DNA from 2 places in the Caballeronia sp. SBC1 genome. Region 2 is predicted to be linked to the other one. Evidence: riboswitches for the same ligand, from Rfam matches in the RefSeq annotation. Region 2 holds a riboswitch; the other holds the start of a gene.
What was found. Region 2 has a riboswitch for manganese ahead of mntP (manganese efflux pump MntP). Riboswitches for the same ligand answer to the same signal wherever they lie in the genome.
Positions count from the first base shown of each region.

Region 1: linked by a shared signal. The riboswitch ahead of SBC1_RS00900 (sodium:calcium antiporter) and the one ahead of mntP (manganese efflux pump MntP) in region 2 are both predicted to bind manganese.

Region 1 covers NZ_CP049156.1:186,650-196,939, reverse strand. The annotation lists gene fliD (flagellar filament capping protein FliD) at 1-880, shown strand, start outside; gene fliT (flagellar protein FliT) at 901-1,200, shown strand; gene SBC1_RS00900 (sodium:calcium antiporter) at 1,344-2,354, opposite strand; yybP-ykoY riboswitch at 2,494-2,668, opposite strand; gene SBC1_RS00895 (ABC transporter substrate-binding protein) at 2,913-4,499, shown strand; gene SBC1_RS00890 (MBL fold metallo-hydrolase) at 4,585-5,655, opposite strand; gene SBC1_RS00885 (MerR family DNA-binding transcriptional regulator) at 5,767-6,216, shown strand; gene aceK (bifunctional isocitrate dehydrogenase kinase/phosphatase) at 6,385-8,184, shown strand; gene can (carbonate dehydratase) at 8,206-8,991, shown strand; gene SBC1_RS00870 (acetyl-CoA C-acetyltransferase) at 8,984-10,177, shown strand; gene SBC1_RS00865 (SDR family oxidoreductase) at 10,199-10,290, shown strand, end outside.
Region 2 covers NZ_CP049158.1:1,707,960-1,718,249, reverse strand. The annotation lists gene SBC1_RS34485 (diguanylate cyclase domain-containing protein) at 1-945, opposite strand, end outside; gene SBC1_RS34480 (hypothetical protein) at 944-1,204, shown strand; yybP-ykoY riboswitch at 1,371-1,498, shown strand; gene mntP (manganese efflux pump MntP) at 1,574-2,143, shown strand; gene SBC1_RS34470 (carbohydrate porin) at 2,623-4,161, opposite strand; gene SBC1_RS34465 (hypothetical protein) at 4,270-4,587, opposite strand; gene SBC1_RS34460 (hypothetical protein) at 5,599-5,745, shown strand; partial or broken gene SBC1_RS34455 (NRAMP family divalent metal transporter) at 5,869-6,699, shown strand; gene SBC1_RS34450 (ISL3 family transposase) at 6,850-8,076, shown strand; partial or broken gene SBC1_RS34445 (divalent metal cation transporter) at 8,109-8,960, shown strand; gene SBC1_RS34440 (hypothetical protein) at 9,088-9,339, shown strand; gene SBC1_RS34435 (LysR substrate-binding domain-containing protein) at 9,638-10,290, opposite strand, start outside.

The sequences.
Region 1 (10,290 bases), on a different replicon from region 2:
GCTGTCCAGCCTCGGCGTTACGTCCACCGCCGGCACCGGTGGGGCTGCATCGACCATCACGTCAGCAGTGAGCACGGGCGCGTGGACGCAAACCGCGGCCGCACAAGACGCCGCGTTCACGATCGACGGGACAGCAGCGACAAGTTCCACCAACACGGTGACCTCCGCGCTTCAGGGTGTCACGCTGAACCTCACGGCTGCCGCAATCGGCACGCCGGCCGGCACCGCGCAGACGCTGACCGTGGCACAGGACACTTCGTCCGCATCCACCGCGATCAACAACTTCGTCAGCCTCTACAACACGCTGGTCACCACCTACGGCCAGGTGGGCAACGACAACTCGGCGGCAGCGAGTACGCAAGGCGGCGTCCTGGCCACGAACCCGATGCTCACGACTATCCAGAACACGCTGGCAGGCATTATTGACAGCGGCGTGAAGAACGGAAATTCGACAATCTCCCTGGGATCGATCGGGATCACGCTGCAGGGACAAGCCACCTCGACGCAGCCAGCAGGCTCACTGGTGGTCAACGCCACTCAGCTCGCCGCTGCGCTCCAAAGCAACCCGTCGGGGGTGGCGGCTCTGTTCAATTCGACCACTGGCGTGGCTGCGCAGATGACGACCAGCCTTAACTCGTTCCTGGCCACGGGCGGCTTGGTTGCGAACAGCCAGAGTGCGGTGAACACCGACTTGACGAGCATCACGACGCAGCAAACCGCCTTGACCGCCTACACGGCGCAGCTCACGAGCCAGTACCAGGCGGAGTTCACGGCGCTCAACACACTGATGGCGACGATGAACAACAACGCGCAATACCTCACGCAATTGTTCGGCGGCGCAAATAGCGCGGGCGCGCTGGCATCGGCCAACAACAGCTGATCGCGCGAGGATAAATCGACATGGAACAGAACAGTTTGATCGACCGCTTGCTGGGGTTGACGCTCGCGATCCAGCATGCGGCGGCCATGGCGGACTGGCAGGAAGCCGCCCGTCTGACTGAAGAGCGGACCCCGCTTTTCATGGAGTTGACGCCGGAACAAGACGCTACGGCAATAGAGGTGATCAACAGGATCCAGGCAATCGATGCCGCCATTGCCGCCGACGCGAAGACAACGCAATCGGAATTGCAGATTGAATACAGCTCGGCGATGAAGAAGGTCCAGGCGGCCAGCAAGTATCACCAGGCCGCCAAGTTCTGACCGCGAGAGTGAGACAAGGCCGGAACACCGCCTGACTGTAACGCTGACTCTGCAAAGACAACAACAAAAACCGCGCGCTTAGCGCGGATGGCTGCTTCAACACCCCGGGCACTTGCGTGCTTCCGGGGTGTTTTCTTATGGGCTTAGCGTCCCAGCGTCAGCAGCAGATACAGAGCATAAAGCCCGCCGTTCACCAGGAGCGCCCACAGCACGATCCCACCCTTCTTCGCGTTCAAGCGCAGCCACGCCGCTGCCGCGAGCGTGATGAAAACGCCCGTCATCACCTCCACGCGCGGCTCCCAAGGCGTCAGCATGATGCCGATACCCGGCAGCAGCGTGCCCTGGAAAACCATCGCGCCGGTGATGTTGCCGAACGCCAGCGTGTCCTTGCCGCGTCGCGCCCAGATGATGCTATTGACCTTCTCGGGCAGCTCAGTCGCGATCGGAATGATGATCAGCGAAAGCAGCAGCGCCGATATCCCCAGCACATGCGAGACGCCTTCCACGCCGGCGATAAACCCCTTCGCACCACCAACCAGCAGCGCCGTGCCCAGAACCATCTGCAGCACGATGGTCGCGAGCGAAGTAGGCAACCCGAAGCGCGAGATCAGCAGCCGTTCGGGCGCTTCAGTGCCATGGCCCTTCTCAACAAGATTGGCGGACGCGCGGAACGTCGTGATCACATACGCGACATACACACCGACCAATCCCACAGCAAATAACGCGCGGACTTCCCATGCGTGATGCGGCACGAACATGGCGCCGGCGGCAATCAGGAAAGCACACAGGAAGAAGTTGAGATCGCGGGTGAAACCGCTATGTTCGGGCGCGACGACCCCCTTGAGGCCGCGCGTCTTGAGCACGGCGACGGCCATCAGGCACGTCGACAACGTGGCAAGCATCAACGGCGCGCCGAGGATCGCGCCCACGCCGATTTCCTCGTTCACCGCGCGGCTCGCCGTGCCGCCCATCAACGCGATGATCGGCACCGTGGTTTCCGGCAGCGCCGTGCCGATAGCCGCGAACAGCGAACCGGTAACCCCTTCGGAGATGCCGAGCTTTTCGCCGAGATGTTCGAGCGCGTTGGTGAAGAGTTCCGACGCCGCCAGGATCACCACGAGCATGACCGCGAGTTGCAGGAAAAGCATCGTCATGCGGCACCTCGCGATGAAGCCGGCGAGCAGGCGACGCAATCGAAATGGCAGAGCAGCGGTAGAGAAACCGACGAGCGCAGGGGTTGACCTGGGGCAGGCCTGGGGTGTTTTTGTTTTGGAGACACGATGATTTCACGGTCGGACGTCAGCGAACCAGGATGCAATCCCGCGCCGTCCGACCGTGAACGACAAGATGCACCCATGGTCTCGCCAAACCTGACCGGTCGAACGCGCCACGGCTAACCAGCCGAGTATGTTGACGCGTCCTCCTCCCGTTGCGGAAGGAAGGCTACTCCCCAAAGACGGCCACGAGTTTAGCGTGGGTCCGCGGATTAGGCAACCAAGGCAACCGACGGCGAAAAAAACTGTCGCGTGCCCATATGGATATCCCGAATCGGTCGTTGTAGCGGAAATAACGGTTCAGTAAGCTACGGCCACGGAGGCACGTTCGTTGCGCTGACGCATCCGACGAAGCGCACCGTACAATAAGCTGCAACGGCTAAACAAGAAACGTCTGACTGACTAACACTGACGACCACGTTCGTAACGGGAGATCCCATGCGCTTCAGAATGCTCGCAGCTGCTGTACTGGCCATCACGCCGGTGCTCGCGATCGCGAAACCGCTCACTGTGTGCACCGAGTCGAGCCCGGATGGCTTCGACGTCGTGCAATTCAATTCGCTGGTGACGACCAACGCATCGGCGGATGTGATCTTCAACACGCTCGTCTCCTACGATGAAGTCGCGAAAAAGGTCACGCCCGCGCTCGCCGAGAAATGGGACGTGAGCCCCGACGGCCTCACCTACACGTTTCATCTGCGGCCGAACGTGGCGTTCCAGACCACGGACTACTTCACGCCATCGAGAAAACTGAACGCCGACGACGTGGTGTTCTCCTTCGACCGCATGCTCTCCGACAGCAATCCGTGGCACAAGGTGGCGGGCGCGAGTGGCTTCCCGCACGCGCAGTCCATGGGCTTAGTCAAGCTGATCAAGTCCGTATCCAAAGTCGATGACAACACCGTCAAGTTCGAGCTCAACACGCCGAACGCGACCTTCGTGCCCATCCTGACCATGGGATTTGCATCGATCTATTCGGCCGAATACGCCGACCAGTTGCTCAAGGCGGGCAAGGAAACCGACCTGAACGCGAAACCGATCGGCACCGGTCCGTTCGTGCTGAAGAGCTATACGAAAGACGCCGTGATCCGTTACGACGTCAACCCGACATACTGGGGACCGAAGCCCAAGGTGGACCGGCTGATCTACGCCATCACGCCCGATGCCTCGGTGCGCGCGCAGAAGATCAAGGCGGGTGAATGCCAGATCGCGTTGTCGCCGAAGCCGCAGGACGTGCTCGACGCGAAGAAGGACAGTTCAATGAAAGTGGTCGAAACACCGGCCTTCATGACGGCGTTCGTCGCGTTGAACACGCAGAAGAAGCCGCTCGATAACCCCAAGGTGCGCCAGGCGTTGAACGTTGCGTTTGATCGTACGACCTACCTGAAGACCGTCTTCGAAAACACGGCCACGCCCGCTGTGAATCCGTATCCGCCGAACACATGGAGCTATGACAAGCAGATCACGGCGTATCCGTATTCAGTCAATCGCGCGAAGAAGCTGCTCGCCGATGCGGGCTTTCCGAATGGCTTCGACACTACCATCTGGGTGCGTCCGAATGGCAGCGTGCTGAATCCGAATCCGAAGGTAGGCGCCGAGTTGCTGCAAGCGGATCTGGCGAAGATCGGCGTGAAGGCGCAGGTGAAGGTGATTGAATGGGGCGAGCTGATCAAGGAAGCGAAGCAGGGTCAGCACGACATGTTGTTCATGGGCTGGGCCGGTGACAACGGTGACCCGGATAATTATCTGTCGCCGCTCTTCAGTTGCGCCGCGGTGCGTTCGGGCATCAACTTCGCGCGCTTCTGCGACCCGACGCTCGACCGGTTGATCGATGAAGGCAAGGCAACCGCCGATACAAGCCAGCGGACCAAGGCTTATACCGAAGCGCAGCAGATTATTCACGACCAGGCGCTGTGGATTCCGCTCGGTTATCCGACGGCAGCGGCGCTTACGCGCAGCAATGTCAGCGGGTATCGAGTGAGTCCGTTCGGACGACAGAACTTCTCGAACGTCGAGGTTCAATAGTCGCGGCTTTGGTTCATGCGGTAGTTCAAGTTCAAAGGAAGCCGGGCGCGCAAACGCCCGGCTTCTTTTTTACTTCGGCGCGACTTCAGTGAAAACGGATCACGCCGTCTTCGTCATGGGTACGCACGAGTTCGCCTTCCAGCCAGAGCAAGTGCAAATGCGCCAGCGCTTCGCCGAGCGCGAACGTCATCTGGTGTACATCGAGTGGGCGCTTGAACATGAGCGGCACAATGTCAGCGGCACTTTGCGGCTTGAGCGCGCAGGCCTCGCGCACTTCCTGCAAACGCGCCGCGTGATGATCCCGAAGCTGCCCGATGCGCGTATGCATGCCGCGAAACGGCTTGCCATGCGAAGGGAGCACGAGGGTATCGGCGGGAAGGGACTCGTAGCGGCCCAGCGAACCCAGGAACAGCGCGAGCGGATTCCCCTCCGGTTCAATAGCGAACACCGAGACGTTGGTCGAGATGCGCGGCAGCACCATATCGCCGGAAATCAGCACCTTTGTCTGAGCGCAGAAGAACGCGCAATGTTCAGGGGAATGACCAAACCCTGTCACCACTTCCCAATCACGGCCACCTATCTTGACCTTATCGCCATCGCGCAGACGACGATAAACCGACGGAATGGACGGCACGAGCTTCGGGTAATACGTATCGCGCTTGCGCAGCGCTTCAAGCGACGCCGGGTCCGTCATCCCGTGCCGCGCAAAGTGCCGCGCCGCACGTTCGCCGCCCGCGTCGGAGCCGTCGCCCGCGGACATTACGCGGCCCATGGCGTACTCGCCAAGCGACATCCAGAGCCTGACCGGATCCCATCGTTTCTTCTCGCCGCCATTGCAGATCCAGTCCGCAAGGCCGAGGTGGTCCGGGTGGCAATGCGTGACGAGCACGCGCAACACAGGCAGGCCGTCGAGTAGCGTGTCGAACGTGCGCTCCCAGTTCGCCCGGATCGTTTCGTCTGAAATACCGCAATCGATAATGGTCCACCCCGCCACGCCGTCAATCTCGTCGCGCATGACCCACAGGTTGATGTGGTCGAGCGCGAACGGCAACGGCATGCGCACCCAGAACACGCCGGGCGTGACTTCCATCGAGTAGCCGCTTTCAGGAAGACGGTCTGCGAAAACGTAATCGAGTTGCTGTTCGAGCGGGTTCATGCGGGTCGGATCTCCGGGTTGTCAGTTGTTGCATTGCCGCCAAGTTGACGCTAACGTTAACCTGCATTTTAACGTCGGCTTCAGAAAAGCGCTGGGAACCTCGTAATTTCAATGACAGACACGCGTTACACAATCACCGACCTGGCCCGCGAATTCGAGATCACGCCGCGCGCGATTCGCTTCTATGAGAATCAGGGTTTGCTCGCGCCGGCGCGCGAAGGCACGAACGGCGTGCGTCGCGTATATTCGGCGCGCGACCGCACGCGGCTCAAGCTGACGCTGCGCGGCAAGCGGCTCGGGTTCACGTTGCTGGAGGTGAGCAGGCTGCTCGATCTCTACGATTCGCCGACCGGGACGGTCGCCCAGTTACACGCGTTCCTGGACACCATCGCGGCGCATCGCTCGGTGCTGGAGCGGCAACTGGACGACCTGAACGCAACGCTCGCCGAGCTCGCCGCGTATGAAGCGCAAGGGCGTGCGCTGCTTTCAGCGAACGCTGAAAAGCGCATGCGTAGGGCTGGAGCACCGGCCGCCAAGGAGAAAGGCGCGAAGGTGCCTTGAGCTACCAACGCGCAGGAACGGCGGCGGCCTAAGGAACCAAAACATCTGGCGATACAATATCGGCCGGATTCAAAGCCGGGTTTGAACACTTATAAATAACGTAAAGACGTAATCACTTAGCGCACTTAAACGCACGTCGGACGACACCACACAAAGTGCAGGGTCGATATGAATCACTTTCCCAAGTTACTGTCGTCGCAGATTGGCTTCGATGTCGCGGAAACGCTGCTCGAAGGCTTCGACCGTCACTATCGCGTGTTTCGCGATGCGGCCATCGCCGCGAAGGGGCTATTCGAGGCCGGCGACTGGCATGCGCTGCAGCGGCTCGCGCGCGAGCGCATCACGTCGTACGACGATCGGGTGGAAGAGTGCGTGATGCGCCTGGAAGACGAGTACGACGCGGAGAACATAGACGATGAAATCTGGCAGCAGATCAAGCTGCATTACATCGGCTTGCTGACGTCGCACCGGCAGCCCGAGTGCGCGGAGACGTTTTTCAACTCCGTGTGCTGCAAGATCCTGCATCGCTCGTACTTCAATAATGACTTCATTTTCGTGCGACCGGCTATTTCGACGGAGTACATCGAGAACGACGAACCCGCGGCCAAGCCGACTTATCGCGCGTATTACCCGAGTAAGGACGGGCTTGCCGCAACACTCGAACGGATCGTGACGAACTTTCAGCTCGAACCGCCGTTCGAGGATCTGCATCGCGACGTTCAGTGCCTGATGCAAGCCATTACCGAAGCCTTCGGCGAGTTCAAGGCTGCGCCTAATTTCCAGATTCACGTGCTGTCGTCGCTGTTCTTTCGCAACAAGGCGGCGTACATAGTGGGGCGGATCATCAACGCGGATCTGGTAGTGCCGTTCGCCGTGCCCGTGCGTCACGCGTTACCTGGGCTGCTTGCACTCGATACAGTCCTGTTGCAGCGAGAGCAACTGCTGATCATCTTCAGCTTCGCGCACTCCTATTTCCTCGTGGATATGGAAGTGCCATCGGCGTATGTGCAGTTCCTGCGCTCGATCATGCCGGGCAAACCGAAGGCGGAAATCTATACGTCGGTGGGCTTGCAGAAGCAGGGCAAGAACCTGTTTTATCGCGACTTGCTGCATCACCTGTCGCATTCCAGCGATAAATTCGTCATCGCGCCGGGCATCAAGGGACTTGTGATGCTGGTGTTCACGCTGCCGTCGTTTCCGTACGTGTTCAAGCTGATCAAGGACACCTTCCCGCCGCCGAAGGAAACCACGCGCAAGAAGGTTCAGGACAAGTATCAGCTCGTCAAACGCCACGACCGGCTGGGACGCATGGCCGATACGCTCGAGTATTCCAGCGTCGCGTTACCGCTGTCGCGCCTCGACGATGCGCTGCTGAAAGAGCTCGCCAAAGAAGTCCCTTCAATGATCGAATACGAAGGCGATAACCTGGTGATCAGGCACTTGTACATCGAGCGCCGCATGACGCCGCTGAACCTGTATTTGCAGAACGGCACGCCTTCGGAAATCGAGCACGGCATCAAGGAATATGGCAACGCGATCAAGGAATTGATCCAGGCCAACATCTTCCCCGGCGACATGCTCTATAAGAATTTCGGCGTCACGCGCCACGGCCGCGTGGTGTTCTATGACTATGACGAGATCGAGTATCTGACCGACTGCAACGTGCGCAAACTGCCGCAAGCGCGCAACGAGGAAGACGAGATGTCGGGCGAGCCGTGGTACACCGTCGGGCCGCATGACATCTTCCCCGAAACCTATGACACATTCCTGCTCGGCGACCCGCGCGTGCGCAACGTGTTCATGAAACATCACCCCGATTTCTTCGACCCCGCTCTCTGGCAAAAGCACAAGGAACAGATCCTTAACGGCGAGCTCGCCGACTTCTTCCCGTACGAACGCAGTATCCGTTTTTGCGTTCGTTATCCTGAGCGTTTTCTGGACGGCGCACCTGCAGCACGCGCCGCATAAAACCTATCCGAACTGAATGCCATGTCCAACATCGACAACCCTGAAAGCCACGACAACAACCCGCTCTCGCACCTATTCGATAACAACCTGAAGTGGGTCGATCGCAAGCTCTCGGAAGACGCTGAATATTTCTCCCGCCTCGCGGATCAGCAAGCGCCGGAGTATCTGTGGATCGGATGCTCGGACTCGCGCGTGCCGGCCAACCAGATTATTGGCTTGCCGCCGGGTGAGGTGTTCGTGCACAGGAACATCGCGAACGTGGTCGTTCACTCGGACCTCAACTGCTTGTCCGTGATCCAGTTCGCCGTCGACCTGCTGAAGGTCAAGCACATCATGGTGGTCGGGCACTACGGCTGTTCCGGCGTGGGCGCGGCGCTCCTGGGCCGGCGCGTGGGCCTGGCCGATAACTGGCTGCGGCACGTGGAAGACGTGCGCGACAAACACGCCGCGCTGCTCGAAGAATGGCCGATGGGCGTCGCGCGCAATCGTCGGCTGGTGGAGCTGAACACGATCGAACAGACAATGAACGTGTGCCATACGACCATCCTGCGCGATGCGTGGGCACGTGGTCAGGAGATCACGGTGCACGGCTGGACCTACGGCGTGCATGACGGCCGCGTGCGCAACATGGGCATGATGATCAGCGGGTCGGAAGAAGTTGAACCGACCTATCGGCAATGCATCGCTTCGCTGGCGCGCGGTGGCGCGCATTCATCGGACAACGATGTGCTCGCCTCCGATGCCGCTCGTCTCGGCGATATCCCCGCTATTGTGAAAGGTGTGATCAAGGAGCTGAAACATGACTGATTTCGTAACTGATCCGGTGGTGATCGTGTCGGCAGTACGCACGCCGATGGCCGCTTTTCAAGGCGACTTCGCCACGGTGACAGCGCCGCAACTCGGCTCGGTGGCAATCCGCGCCGCGGTTGAACGCGCCGGGCTGAAGCCCGAGCAGATCGAAGAAGCCGTGATGGGCTGCGTGCTGCCCGCCGGACTCGGCCAGGCGCCCGCGCGGCAAGCCGCGCTTGGCGCAGGCCTGCCGCTATCCGTTGGCAGCACCACGGTCAACAAGATGTGCGGCTCGGGTATGCGCGCCGCCATGTTCGCGCACGACATGCTGCTGGCCGGATCGGCGGACGTGATTGTCGCGGGCGGGATGGAGAGCATGACCAACGCGCCGTATTTGCTGCCGAAGGCGCGTGGCGGCATGCGCATGGGCCACGGTCAGGTGCTCGATCATATGTTCCTCGATGGCCTTGAAGACGCGTATGAAAAAGGCCGGCTGATGGGTGCGTTCGCGGAGCAATGCGCCGGGTCGTACAAGTTTTCGCGGGAAGCGCAGGACGCGTTTGCGGTGGAGTCGCTGCGCCGTGCGAAGCGGGCGAATGAGGACGGTTCGTTCGATTGGGAAATTGCACCGGTCACCGTGGCGGGTCGCAAGGGCGATACCGTTATTGACCACGACGAACAGCCGTTCAAGGCGAATATCGACAAGATTTCTACGCTCAAACCCGCGTTCGCGAAAGACGGCACGGTGACGGCTGCCAATGCATCGTCTATCTCCGATGGCGCCGCCGCACTCGTCATGATGCGGGCATCCACAGCAAAGCGGCTCGGTGTCACGCCGCTCGCGCGGGTCGTCGGGCACAGTACCTTCGCGCAGGAACCAGCGTTGTTCACGACCGCGCCTGTCGGTGCGATCCGCAAGCTGCTCGATAAGAACGGCTGGCGTGCAAACGAAGTCGATTTGTTCGAGATCAACGAAGCGTTTGCCGTCGTCGCGATGGCCGCCATGCGGGAACACGATTTGCCGCACGACAAGGTCAACGTCAACGGCGGCGCTTGCGCGCTGGGACATCCGATTGGTGCATCGGGCGCGCGGATTCTCGTGACCTTGATCGGCGCGTTGCGTCAGCGCGGATTGAAACGCGGCGTGGCGAGCTTGTGTATCGGCGGAGGGGAAGCGACGGCGATGGGGATTGAGCTGGTTTAGAGCATCGTGCAGGGGAACACTATGAAAACTGTATTGATCGTGGGTGCATCGCGCGGGCTCGGCCACGAATTCGCGCGAGGATATTGTCGCGACGGCTGGCGCGTGCTCGCCAC
Region 2 (10,290 bases):
GCTTGCGCGCTCGCGCAGCGACAGCGCAAGCAGCCACGACACCGCGATGAAACTTAACCCCGACAGCAGCGTCAGCGCGCCGACGATCCGGCTGCGTTCGCGCCAAGAGCCCAACACATCCTCTTCCGCCGGCGCAACGACCGCGATGAACGGTGTCCCAGGCACGTGCGAGAACGTGTAGAGGCGGCGCACGCCGTCGAGCGGGGAGGTCGCCGTGTACGATCCCGACGCGGCATTCACCATGCGTGCAAAAGTGGGCGAGCTGGCGACGCTCTGCCCGGCCATGTCGTCGTGAAAAGGCTTGCGGGCGATTATCGTGCCATCCTGATGGACGATGAAGATCGATCCCTCGGCGCCCACGTTGAGCTTGTCCAGCAGCGAGTTGAAATACGCGACGTTCATCGCCAGCAGCGCGATCCCGGCGAACGAACCGTCGGGTGCGTTGACGCGCCGGCTCATGCCAATCGTCGGGGTGCCGCGCAAACGCGACGCAAACGGATGCGAGAAGTACAGGCCGGGCGAGGGGCTGCGTTGCTGGGCATGGAAATATTCGCGGTCGGCGAAGGAGCCCGCCGGGAGGGGGCCATCCTTGCTTGCCGCCGTCACCTTGCCGTGCGCGTCCAGCACGTAGGCGCCGGTAATGTAAGCCGCGGAGATCGCTCGGTCGAAGAGGATCTGGCGGCGCAGGGCGGGCGAGATTGCCATCAGGGCCGGGTTCTGTGCGCCCTCGACTATCGCGTTGAGCGAGAGATTGTAGATTTCAACATTGCGGGCGAGGTCGTTGCCGATGATCGCGACCAAGTTCGCCGATGTTTCGTGCGCGTGGTCGAGTACGCCCTGGCGCCCCTGATACAACGTGCCGATGGACAAGCTCGCCATCAAGACCGCGACCACGGTGCCGGCGATGCCCGCGAGCATCGGATGGCGGGAGAGCGCGCTTGCCATGCCGACCGCCGTCCAGCGAGGCCTGATGCGGCGCTTCCGCAAACCTGTTACTGGGGGCGAGGCAGAACTCATCGCGTGCCGCTCGCCACGCATGGGCGGCGCAGAGAATGACTTGACGGGCGGCGGGGGGCGCGGTGTGGCGCTGGACACGCTTGGTCAGGCAGCGGTAGGGATTTCGGATTGGGCATCGCGCGGCAGGTTCGATCGGGAGGCTCGCCATTCTCGGCTGGCCGCATTGTATCGGCTTGAATCTTGGTGACCGATTTGCCGACCGGCAAGATTATCCGGATTTGTCCGCTGTGTGGACCGGTGCGGACCCTCGATTCATGTCGATATGCATGGCAGAAGCTACCTGCAGGCGTCCCCTCAGTGTCACTTCGCTCTGCCGGGGAAAGCTTACAAATTCATTTCGCGCATGGTAGCCTTCGTCCGTCTTTGGGGAGTAGCCGGCTTCCACTTGCTGGAAGCGCTCATGTCAACACGCTTGGTTCAATCGAACCGTGGCATGAGCCGCCGTTAGCTTTTTGGTTGGCAAGACCATCGATGTAGCGGTGAGACCGGTCGGGCTCGCCGCTGCATCGCATGTTCTCGCCCGACCCGAATGCCATAACGACATCCTGACATCCCCATGAATATTGCTTCTACTCTCCTGCTCGCCTTCGCCATGTCGACGGACGCCTTCGCTGCTGCGATTGGCAAGGGCGCCACACTGCATCGTCCCCGGATTCGCGAGGCGCTTCGCACCGGCCTGATCTTCGGCGTGATTGAAGCCATCACGCCGCTGGTCGGCTGGGCGCTCGGCAAGGCCGCCGCTCCGTATGTTGCCGCATGGGACCACTGGATCGCGTTCAGCCTGCTGCTCGTGCTCGGCGTACGTATGATCACCTCGGGCCTGCGCGCGCCCACACCGGAAGTCGAGAAGCCCAACAGTCACGGTTTCTGGCTGCTGGCGCTCACCGGATTTGCCACGAGTATCGACGCGATGGCGGTGGGCGCGGGACTCGCTTTTATCGATGTGAATATCTTGTCGACCGCCGCGACTATCGGATTGGCGACGCTGGTCATGGTGACGCTGGGCGTGATGGTCGGACGTTTTCTGGGCAAGGCTGTGGGGCAGCGCGCAGAGATTGCGGGCGGGCTCGTTCTTGTTGTCATAGGCTCGGTGATCCTGGCCGAGCATCTCGGATATATGAGTTGAAGCAGGGGATTGCCGATTGCGGTCGGCATGCCGCAAGGCGCGCCCTTTTTGAGTGGAGAGTCTTGCCGCGACTGCGTTCAATGCCCCGGGTAGAGCGGACGTCCGGCGGTCTGTGCAGGCAGTCGTGCAGCGAGCTGCCGAAATGAGTGGTTTGCTGATCGTGAGGTTCTTTGTTAATTAATAAGGGTTGCGAAATAATTGTGCCAGAGATTCACGCAATGGCGTCATGGCAGCATCCTTTCCATGAGGCGGTCGCGGTCTATCAACTGATGTTTCGCCGATTGGTTTCATCCGACGAGCAGCAGTCCTACTCGAACGCCCGTCGCGAGATCGCCGGTGTAACGGCGTGGCAGCGAGCGCGCGTTCAATGTCGAAAATAGCGTAATTCGCGGTGGCAAGCGAGCGGACGAGGCGACTGAACGAGAAGCCGCCGGGCGACGTCGAAACCCCGACCGCTTGCGCAGAATGTCAGCGCTTCCTTAAAAATTAACGACGGTGCGTACCCCGACCACCGCTTCGTCATGTACACGCTCGGACGGATTCGCGGGGTTCGGAATGCCTCCGGCCGGCCGGAACGCGTATTGAAAGTCGGCCTGCAATTGCCACCACGGCGCGACCTGATACTGATAGGTCGCTTCAAGCATCGTTTCAGCACTGCGCTGCGGATAACCGGGTGTCGAAAACGATGCGGTATCCCGATCGAGGCCCTGTGCATTCGACCCGATCCTGGCGTAGCCAATAGCAAGTCCGGCAATATCGTTGTCCCGGCCCTTGAACGGCGCTTTCAGGGTGACGCCTGCGTTCACGCCGAGGTCGACCAGGTTGCGGTCACCGGGCGCGCCCATCACGCGGGCGAACACGCCGACCGACTGCGGACTGTCCGCACTTGGACGCCAGACCATCTGATCTGCGACGGCGTAGACGCTATAGTCACCGCGATGACGCGCGGGGATTCCATTGGACGCGGGGTCGGCCAGCGACAAGCCGTTCGTGTCGTGCTGCAGGTCGGCGAAGTTCTGGGTGTTGTACCAGAAGCCGAGTTTGTAAGTGCCTGGGAGCCCGCTTGGCTGAGGTGCTTTCGCATCGGCGGGCGGTTGATTTATCGCGTACTGCACTTCTGCAATGAACAACGCGCCGTTGCTCAAATTGAAGTTCGTGCCGTGATTGTTCTGCTGTTGCGGGTCCCCGGTATTGCTTCCGGCCGGGTTGCCGTCGAACACACCTGCGAGCACGGTCATTGCGTCCGATGGCTTCGCCCGGAAACGAGCGCCGAGTGATGACAGCGGGTAAGCGGGGCCGCCCGAGGGCAGGTCGACGGATGGCAGGACGGGCCAGCCGAACGTCGCGTTCATGAACGGCGCGGCGTACTGGCTGACCATGAATTCCTGATCGAGACTTTGCTGACCAAGCTTTACATCGACCCGTCCGTCAAGCAGGGACTGCTGGTACCAAAGCTCCCACAGGCGCGTGCTTGCATCTGCTTCTATGCCGCTTGCGGACTGCAGCGTAAGCAGCGTGTGCTGGCTCAGGTTGCGGCCATGAATTTGCAGGCCGGAAACATTGAACGTACCGCCCGGTAGGCCGAATGCTTTCGATGTATCGACCTGGATGGATGCTTGAGTGAGGCCGTCGTACGCACCTTCACGCGACACGCCACCGGACAGGTTACGCAGATACTCGCTGGTCTCCTGCACGCTGAGGGTGACGCCGTAATTACCTAGCCATGGCCGCAGCCCTCCCATATCCCCGAACAAGGTCGAGCGCTCCCAAAGCCCGGTTGGCGTCGGTGCAGCTTGCGCGTCGGCAGGTTGTGCGTCGGCGGTACCGGCGCCCGGTGCGTCGACACTCGTCTGTGCCGCAGCGGTGGATAGTGCACCTACCGACAGTAATACGGATATCCCGTGGCGAACACTGGAACGCGCCAGTCTTGAGAGACGCGGCGCTTGTGCAGCGCAGGACGTTGGCGTTGGCGCGGTTTCGAGAAAACTGGAAGGCAAATTCTTAAGGTTTTTATTCATGGTCTGTGGAGAGATAGATGTTTTTACGATCTACATTTTTTTCTCGGTGAAAGTGAAAGGGCGGGTGAAAGGGCGAATGCAAGAATTGAGTACGTGCTGCGGCCACGCTCAGGCAAACCACCAGCTCAAACGCACGGCGCGTCCGAGCTCGTCGCCCACTGAGGTAGTGGATAAAGCGCCTGCGATAACAATGGCTGCAACGGTCAGCGCGATGAGCAAGCAGACTGTCGGCGTAAGCGGGCCGCTGGCGTAACCGGCCATGCGCCGCGCTGCACGAATCGCGTTGACCCCGAAGCGGCGAATGCACGCGTTGCCCGGCGTCGCCAGACAACGCTGAGCCTGCCCCAAGGACAGGTTAAGCATGAACAACCGATGTGCCGGCCGTGATACCGGACCGATGCGCGAGATAAGCGAAACGACAAACATGAGCAGACTCCCGTCCAGCTCGACTGAATCGAGCGACGTGCCAAGACATGACGCGGCCTTGCAAGTGAACTTGCAAGGAGCGATCAGACAAAGGGGAGCGTGCTGCAGACAGACGGGCCTGAAGCCAGTCCTGGATGAAGCGCGCTAACCCGACCAGGCGAGTTAGCGGCTAAGGAGTTTTCCTGTGACGCTATCTCGCGGATGCTTCGCCGGCGCTGGCCGGCATCGAACTTCTACTACTAGGGCATGTGTCCACGAGGGACTCCTTTTGATGAGACGGGCGGATTGTATTCTCGAGCCAAACTTATTGGCAAGTAAAAATGACGTAAGAAAATCAAGTCATGTATTGAGCGAGAGAGCATTCCCACCCGCATTCCCGTTGAGTCCGGAACAGGGCCGGATTAGACGATAAATTATTTCATTGTTCTTACGTGTACATTGCCGACAGTTTAAAAAACGACGCCTCAACAATGCATTAATCACGCGTCAAAACTATTTTTGCTCTGCTTAGCAAATGGGGTTGACTTGACATTTAGCGCGCGCCTAGAATCCGGGAATCGTCACAAACGGGGCCAATGCCTTGGACAGTTGTAGTAGTCGACCTTCGAAGTTTTTCTCTGCCTGACGGGCAGGACGTTCGCGCTTGATTCTTTAGCCGCCGTCTTGCCAGCAGGCAGACGGTGCGCGCCGCAGTAAATACACCGTGCACCTTGAAACAAGCGTATGGACGCCAGAATAGCTTGCGTCCATACGAATCGCGTTGCGAGCTAACCCCTCGCGACTGGTTCCGCTCGCGCCTTTGGAATAAAAAAGCGCGCCGTGCGGATGATGACGTGCGTGCATACGCAAAAGGAGCCGCCATGCCGGACAGTGACAGTTATCCCATACGCTGCAGCACCTTCATTTTTGCCCGGGAAGGCAAGTAGATCCATTTCGTCACACACACCGCGTGTCCGAACTCCGTTCTACTGGCTTTCCAACCACTGAAAAGCCATATGTCGGAGAAGCATCATGAACTTCGGTTTGCTCGTCTCACACCTTCCGCACGTCCAGGAATCACGCCTTCACTACAACGCCATGCTGTCGCTGGAATCGACCAGCCGGCACCGTTGCGCCAATGCATGGCGCACATTCCGCCAATTCGTGTTTCACGCCTGATTAACGTTCCCGCGTACACGCTTGGGTCTCCTGAGTTCTATCAAGGGATGACTCACGTCGTTCATATGCGGGACAAGCACGGCACTTCCTCTATCGGCCACCCACGCTTTCTGGAAAATAACAATGTCCACGCCATCTCGAGTTCTACCATCTCAAGTTCTACCACCACGCAGCGCGGTGCTAGATGACGCTCACGTTGGTGACATCAAGGGTGCACTCGGCACGATCGCCCAACATGACACAGGCGCACGCACCAATTGGTGGGCACGTATCCGCACGCTTCTGGCCATTCTGGGGCCCGGTCTGATCGTGATGGTGGGCGACAACGATGCCGGCGCTTTCGGAACCTACACGCAAGCGGGGCAGAACTACGGCACAACGTTGCTCTGGACGTTGCTGCTGCTGGTTCCCGTTTTATTCGTCAACCAGGAAATGGTGCTGCGTCTGGGAGCCGTTACCGGAGTCGGTCACGCCCGCCTGATCTTCGAACGCTTTGGAAAATTCTGGGGCGCCTTTAGCGTCATCGACCTGTTTATTCTTAACGCGCTCACTATTGTCACCGAGTTTATCGGCATCACGTTTGTCCTCGATTTCTTTGGCATTTCCAAAGTCCTGGGCGTGTGCATTGCCGCAGCCTTGACCATGGCGGCCGTCAGCACAGGAAACTTCAGACGCTTCGAGCGTTTCGCTATTGTTTTATGTCTGTTGAGCTTGCTGCTCGTTCCCGTGCTCGTGTCGATCCACCCACCTGTGTCGCAGATGGCAAGCAACTTCTTTGTGCCGACCTGGCCGGCGCAGTCGAAGCTGAGCGACGTGATGTTGCTCGTGATCGGTATTGTTGGCACCACCGTTGCACCGTGGCAATTGTTTTTCCAGCAGAGCTATGTAGTCGACAAGCGTATTACGCCGCGTTTCATGAAGTATGAGAAAGCCGACCTGTGGATCGGTATTGTGCCTCTTTTGAATTTGGAGTGGGTGGGTTTGGCGGGTCAAGGGCGGGCGTGAGCCCGGCGCAGCGAACCCTTGAGGCGCGCTCACCCAGTAAGATGATTCATGGGTGATTGCGGCAGAATGCGGGAATCACCCATGTAAAGCCAATCAGCTATGACGAATCAATTGTTCGAATCCGCCCTCGGTATCACGGCTCCTTGGTATGTCCGAAGTGTTGACTTCGATGCTGCTCAGCGGCAGCTCAACATCGCCGTTGACTTCGTTGCAGGCAGCCGATTTAGCTATGCCGGGGTTGCCGGCGAGCATCCCGTGCACGACACGCAAATCAAGCGCCTGCGGCATCTGAATTTCTTTCAGCACGAGTGCTTCCTCGAAGTGCGGGTGCCCAGGGTGCGCCTGCCCGATGGTTCAGTGCGTTTGGTTGAGCCAGGTTGGGTGGGCCAGCTCAGCGGCTTCACATTGTTGTTCGAGGCGTTAGTGCTGATGCTCGCGCAGCAGATGCCGTTCGCCGCCGTTGCACGCGCGGTCAATCTGTCGTGGCATCGAGTACATGCCATCTGTTCGCGGTATGTGGAGCTGGCACTCGCGGCCGCCGACCTGTCGGGTGTGACGGCCGTGGCGATTGACGAAACCTCGTACCGTCGCGGTCATGAGTATCTGACGCTGGTCGCCGACATGCAGGCGCGGCGGGTCGCGTTCGTCACCACAGGCAAGGATGCCAGCACGATAGAGCGCTTGGCCACCTACCTGAGCGAACACGGCGGCTCGCCCGAGCAAGTGAGCTCGGTCAGCATCGACATGTCGCCGGCTTTCATCAAGGGCGTCAATGAGCATCTCCCCGAAGCGCGAGTGACCTTTGACAAGTTCCACGTCGTCGCTCACGCGTCCAAGGCGCTCGACACAGTACGTCGGCAGCAGCAGAAACTGGACCCTCAGCTTAAAGGCATGCGTTGGACGTTGCTCAAGGACGCCGACAAACTGAACCTTGCGCAACTCACCGACCTTGAGGCGTTGGTCAGTCAGTACACGACCAATCGCACCGCCCGAGCCTGGCTTTACCGAGAACAATTGCGCGACATTCTCGAGCGCAAACAAATCAACGTCGTCTCCGAGATGCTGCATCAGTGGTGCACCAACGTCATGCGCTCCAAGGTCGAGCCCATGAAGGATGTCGTGCGTTTGGTTCGCAGACATTTCGATGGAATCGTTGCCTGGACCCAGACCCGTCAGACCAACGGTTTCATCGAGGCCATCAACGGCCTGTTTCAGGCAGCAAAGCGCAAGGCTCGTGGATATGCACGCTTTGAAACCATGCGCACGGTCTTGTTTCTCATTGCCGGAAAACTTAACTTCACCGCGTTCAACGCGCATGCCCGCTGAGCCGCATTACCCACTGAGTTTTCAAAAGAGCCGGTATTGTCTTCGTGATGATCGGCGGCGTGGCAATGATGTCCTTTTGCGCGGCGCTGTATGCCGGCAAGCCCGAGTTCGGCAACTTCACCGATGCAGGCGGGGTGATCGCGGGCTTGAGCAAATACGCGGGACGCACGAGCGCCACGCTGTTCGCCGTGGCTTTGCTTGACGCATGCATCATTGGTGCTGCTGCGGTGTCGCTGTCGACAGCCTATGCCATTGGCGACGTATTCAAGATTCGTCACTCGCTGCACCGTGGTGTGTCGGACGCAAAGGGTTTCTATCTGGTGTATTTCGGCGTCGTTGCTGCTGCCGCAGCACTCGTGCTTATTCCCGGCAGCCCGCTTGGACTATTGACGGAAGCGGTGCAAACACTCGCGGGAGTTTTGTTGCCTAGCGCAACGGTTTTTCTGCTGTTATTGTGCAACGACAAAGCGGTGCTGGGACCGTGGGCCAACTCGAAGAAGCTCAACGTTTTCACGGGCGCTGTTATTTGGGTCCTGGTAATGTTGTCGATTATCCTGACGGCATCCGTTGTGTACCCGGACATCAGCGGCGAGACCATTCTTGAAGTGCTGGGCGGTGGAACTGCATTGGCCGTGGTGGGATATCTGGCCATGGTGGTCTTGCGCAAGCGTGGCCACGAAGTATCAGGCAGCGCGCAAGGGCGCACCGAGCAGCGCTATCTGAAGGAAACACGGGATACGTGGCGCATGCCGCCGCTAGATGAGCTGCCACCGCCTAATCTCACGCTGACCAAGCGGATCTGGATGGGTGTGCTTCGCGGTTACCTGATCGTGGCGGTCGGGCTGGTGGTGGTAAAGGTCGTGCAGATGATCTGGTTGCACTAAAAGCAATGCGCGGACGTGGCTGCGTGCGTTATGACGGCGCCATGTCCACTCAATTTGGTCTTGGTGGGCTGACGTGTTTTATCGTAAGTTCATCAAGCCCGTTCAAGCCCGTTGAAGCGCGCAATCAATGCAAGCCGACGAAGGATTGGCGATGGACCAAAATCAGCTTCGCCGCACATTCAGCCTGGCGCGCCGCCTGATAGGGCTGGTCGTTCTTCTGCTAGTCGCCATTCTCAATCCCACTATGCGGTCGTTCACTCCCAACCTGATGCGCGTGTCGGCGCAGTCAGGTGTGACAGTTGAGAAAAGCCTGACCGTTCCGGTCCATTGCCGAATCTATGGAAAGTATTGCCTGGGCAAATTCCTCGGCGGCATGTAGGAAGCGCGGGAAGGTCGCTGGAAGCAATCCGCACGTTTGCATCGTCGAAATAAATCATACGGGGAGCGGTAATGCTAAGCCATCACGAGATTCCGGCTCTCCTGAGCATCGGCGATCGGGAGCCGGCCGTTCGCACCCTTGCTCCGGAGGTGCTCGCTTTGCGTCACCGGCGTTTGCTCAAGGTAAATCGCAGGGATAACGGCACTATGATCGTTCGACTGACCGATAGCGGTCGAGAGCTTGTAGGGCGCGTGCGTAGTGCAGTCGCCAGGGAGAACACGAGCGAGTAAAAAGGGCGCTACCCCGGACCAAGCAACCGGTCGTTAAGCGCTTGTTGTTCGCGGCTGCGCGTGAGAATCCAGCGATGGAAACCACGGCAGTGCGGCTGGTCGAAGCTGCTGGCCTGCCAGGTCAGGAAATAGGGCGAAGGAAGCGCGACGCCGACCGGAAAAGGCAACACGAGTCGGCCCGCGTTGAGGTCATCGACGATCATTGATGTCTGCGCCAGCACGAACCCATGACCTTCAATGGCGGCCTGTATGGCGAGTCCTGACAACGAAAACACCAGGCGATTGCTGCGCATGTCCTCGGGACAATCAATGCCATTGGTTGCAAACCATTCGCGCCAGGATGGCGGCGAGGAAAACTTGGGAAACCAGTCTATCGACAGCAACGGGTAAGCCAGGATGTCGTCCAGCTTGACGAGCGAGCGCCCAGTGTTGAGCAACCCGGGGCTGCATACGGGTACGACACTGTCGCGAAAGAGTTCGACCGTGGTGCCCGCATGATTGATGCGCTCGCCGTAGGTAATGCGGAAGTCGATCTCGGGGCCATCGGGCGACGGTTCCGAATGCGTGCCGTCCAGATACACATCGAGTTCCGGGTGCGCGCTTTGCCACTCGTAGATGCGCGGTGCAAGCCACTTTGACAGCAGCGAGGGTAGCGCGCTCA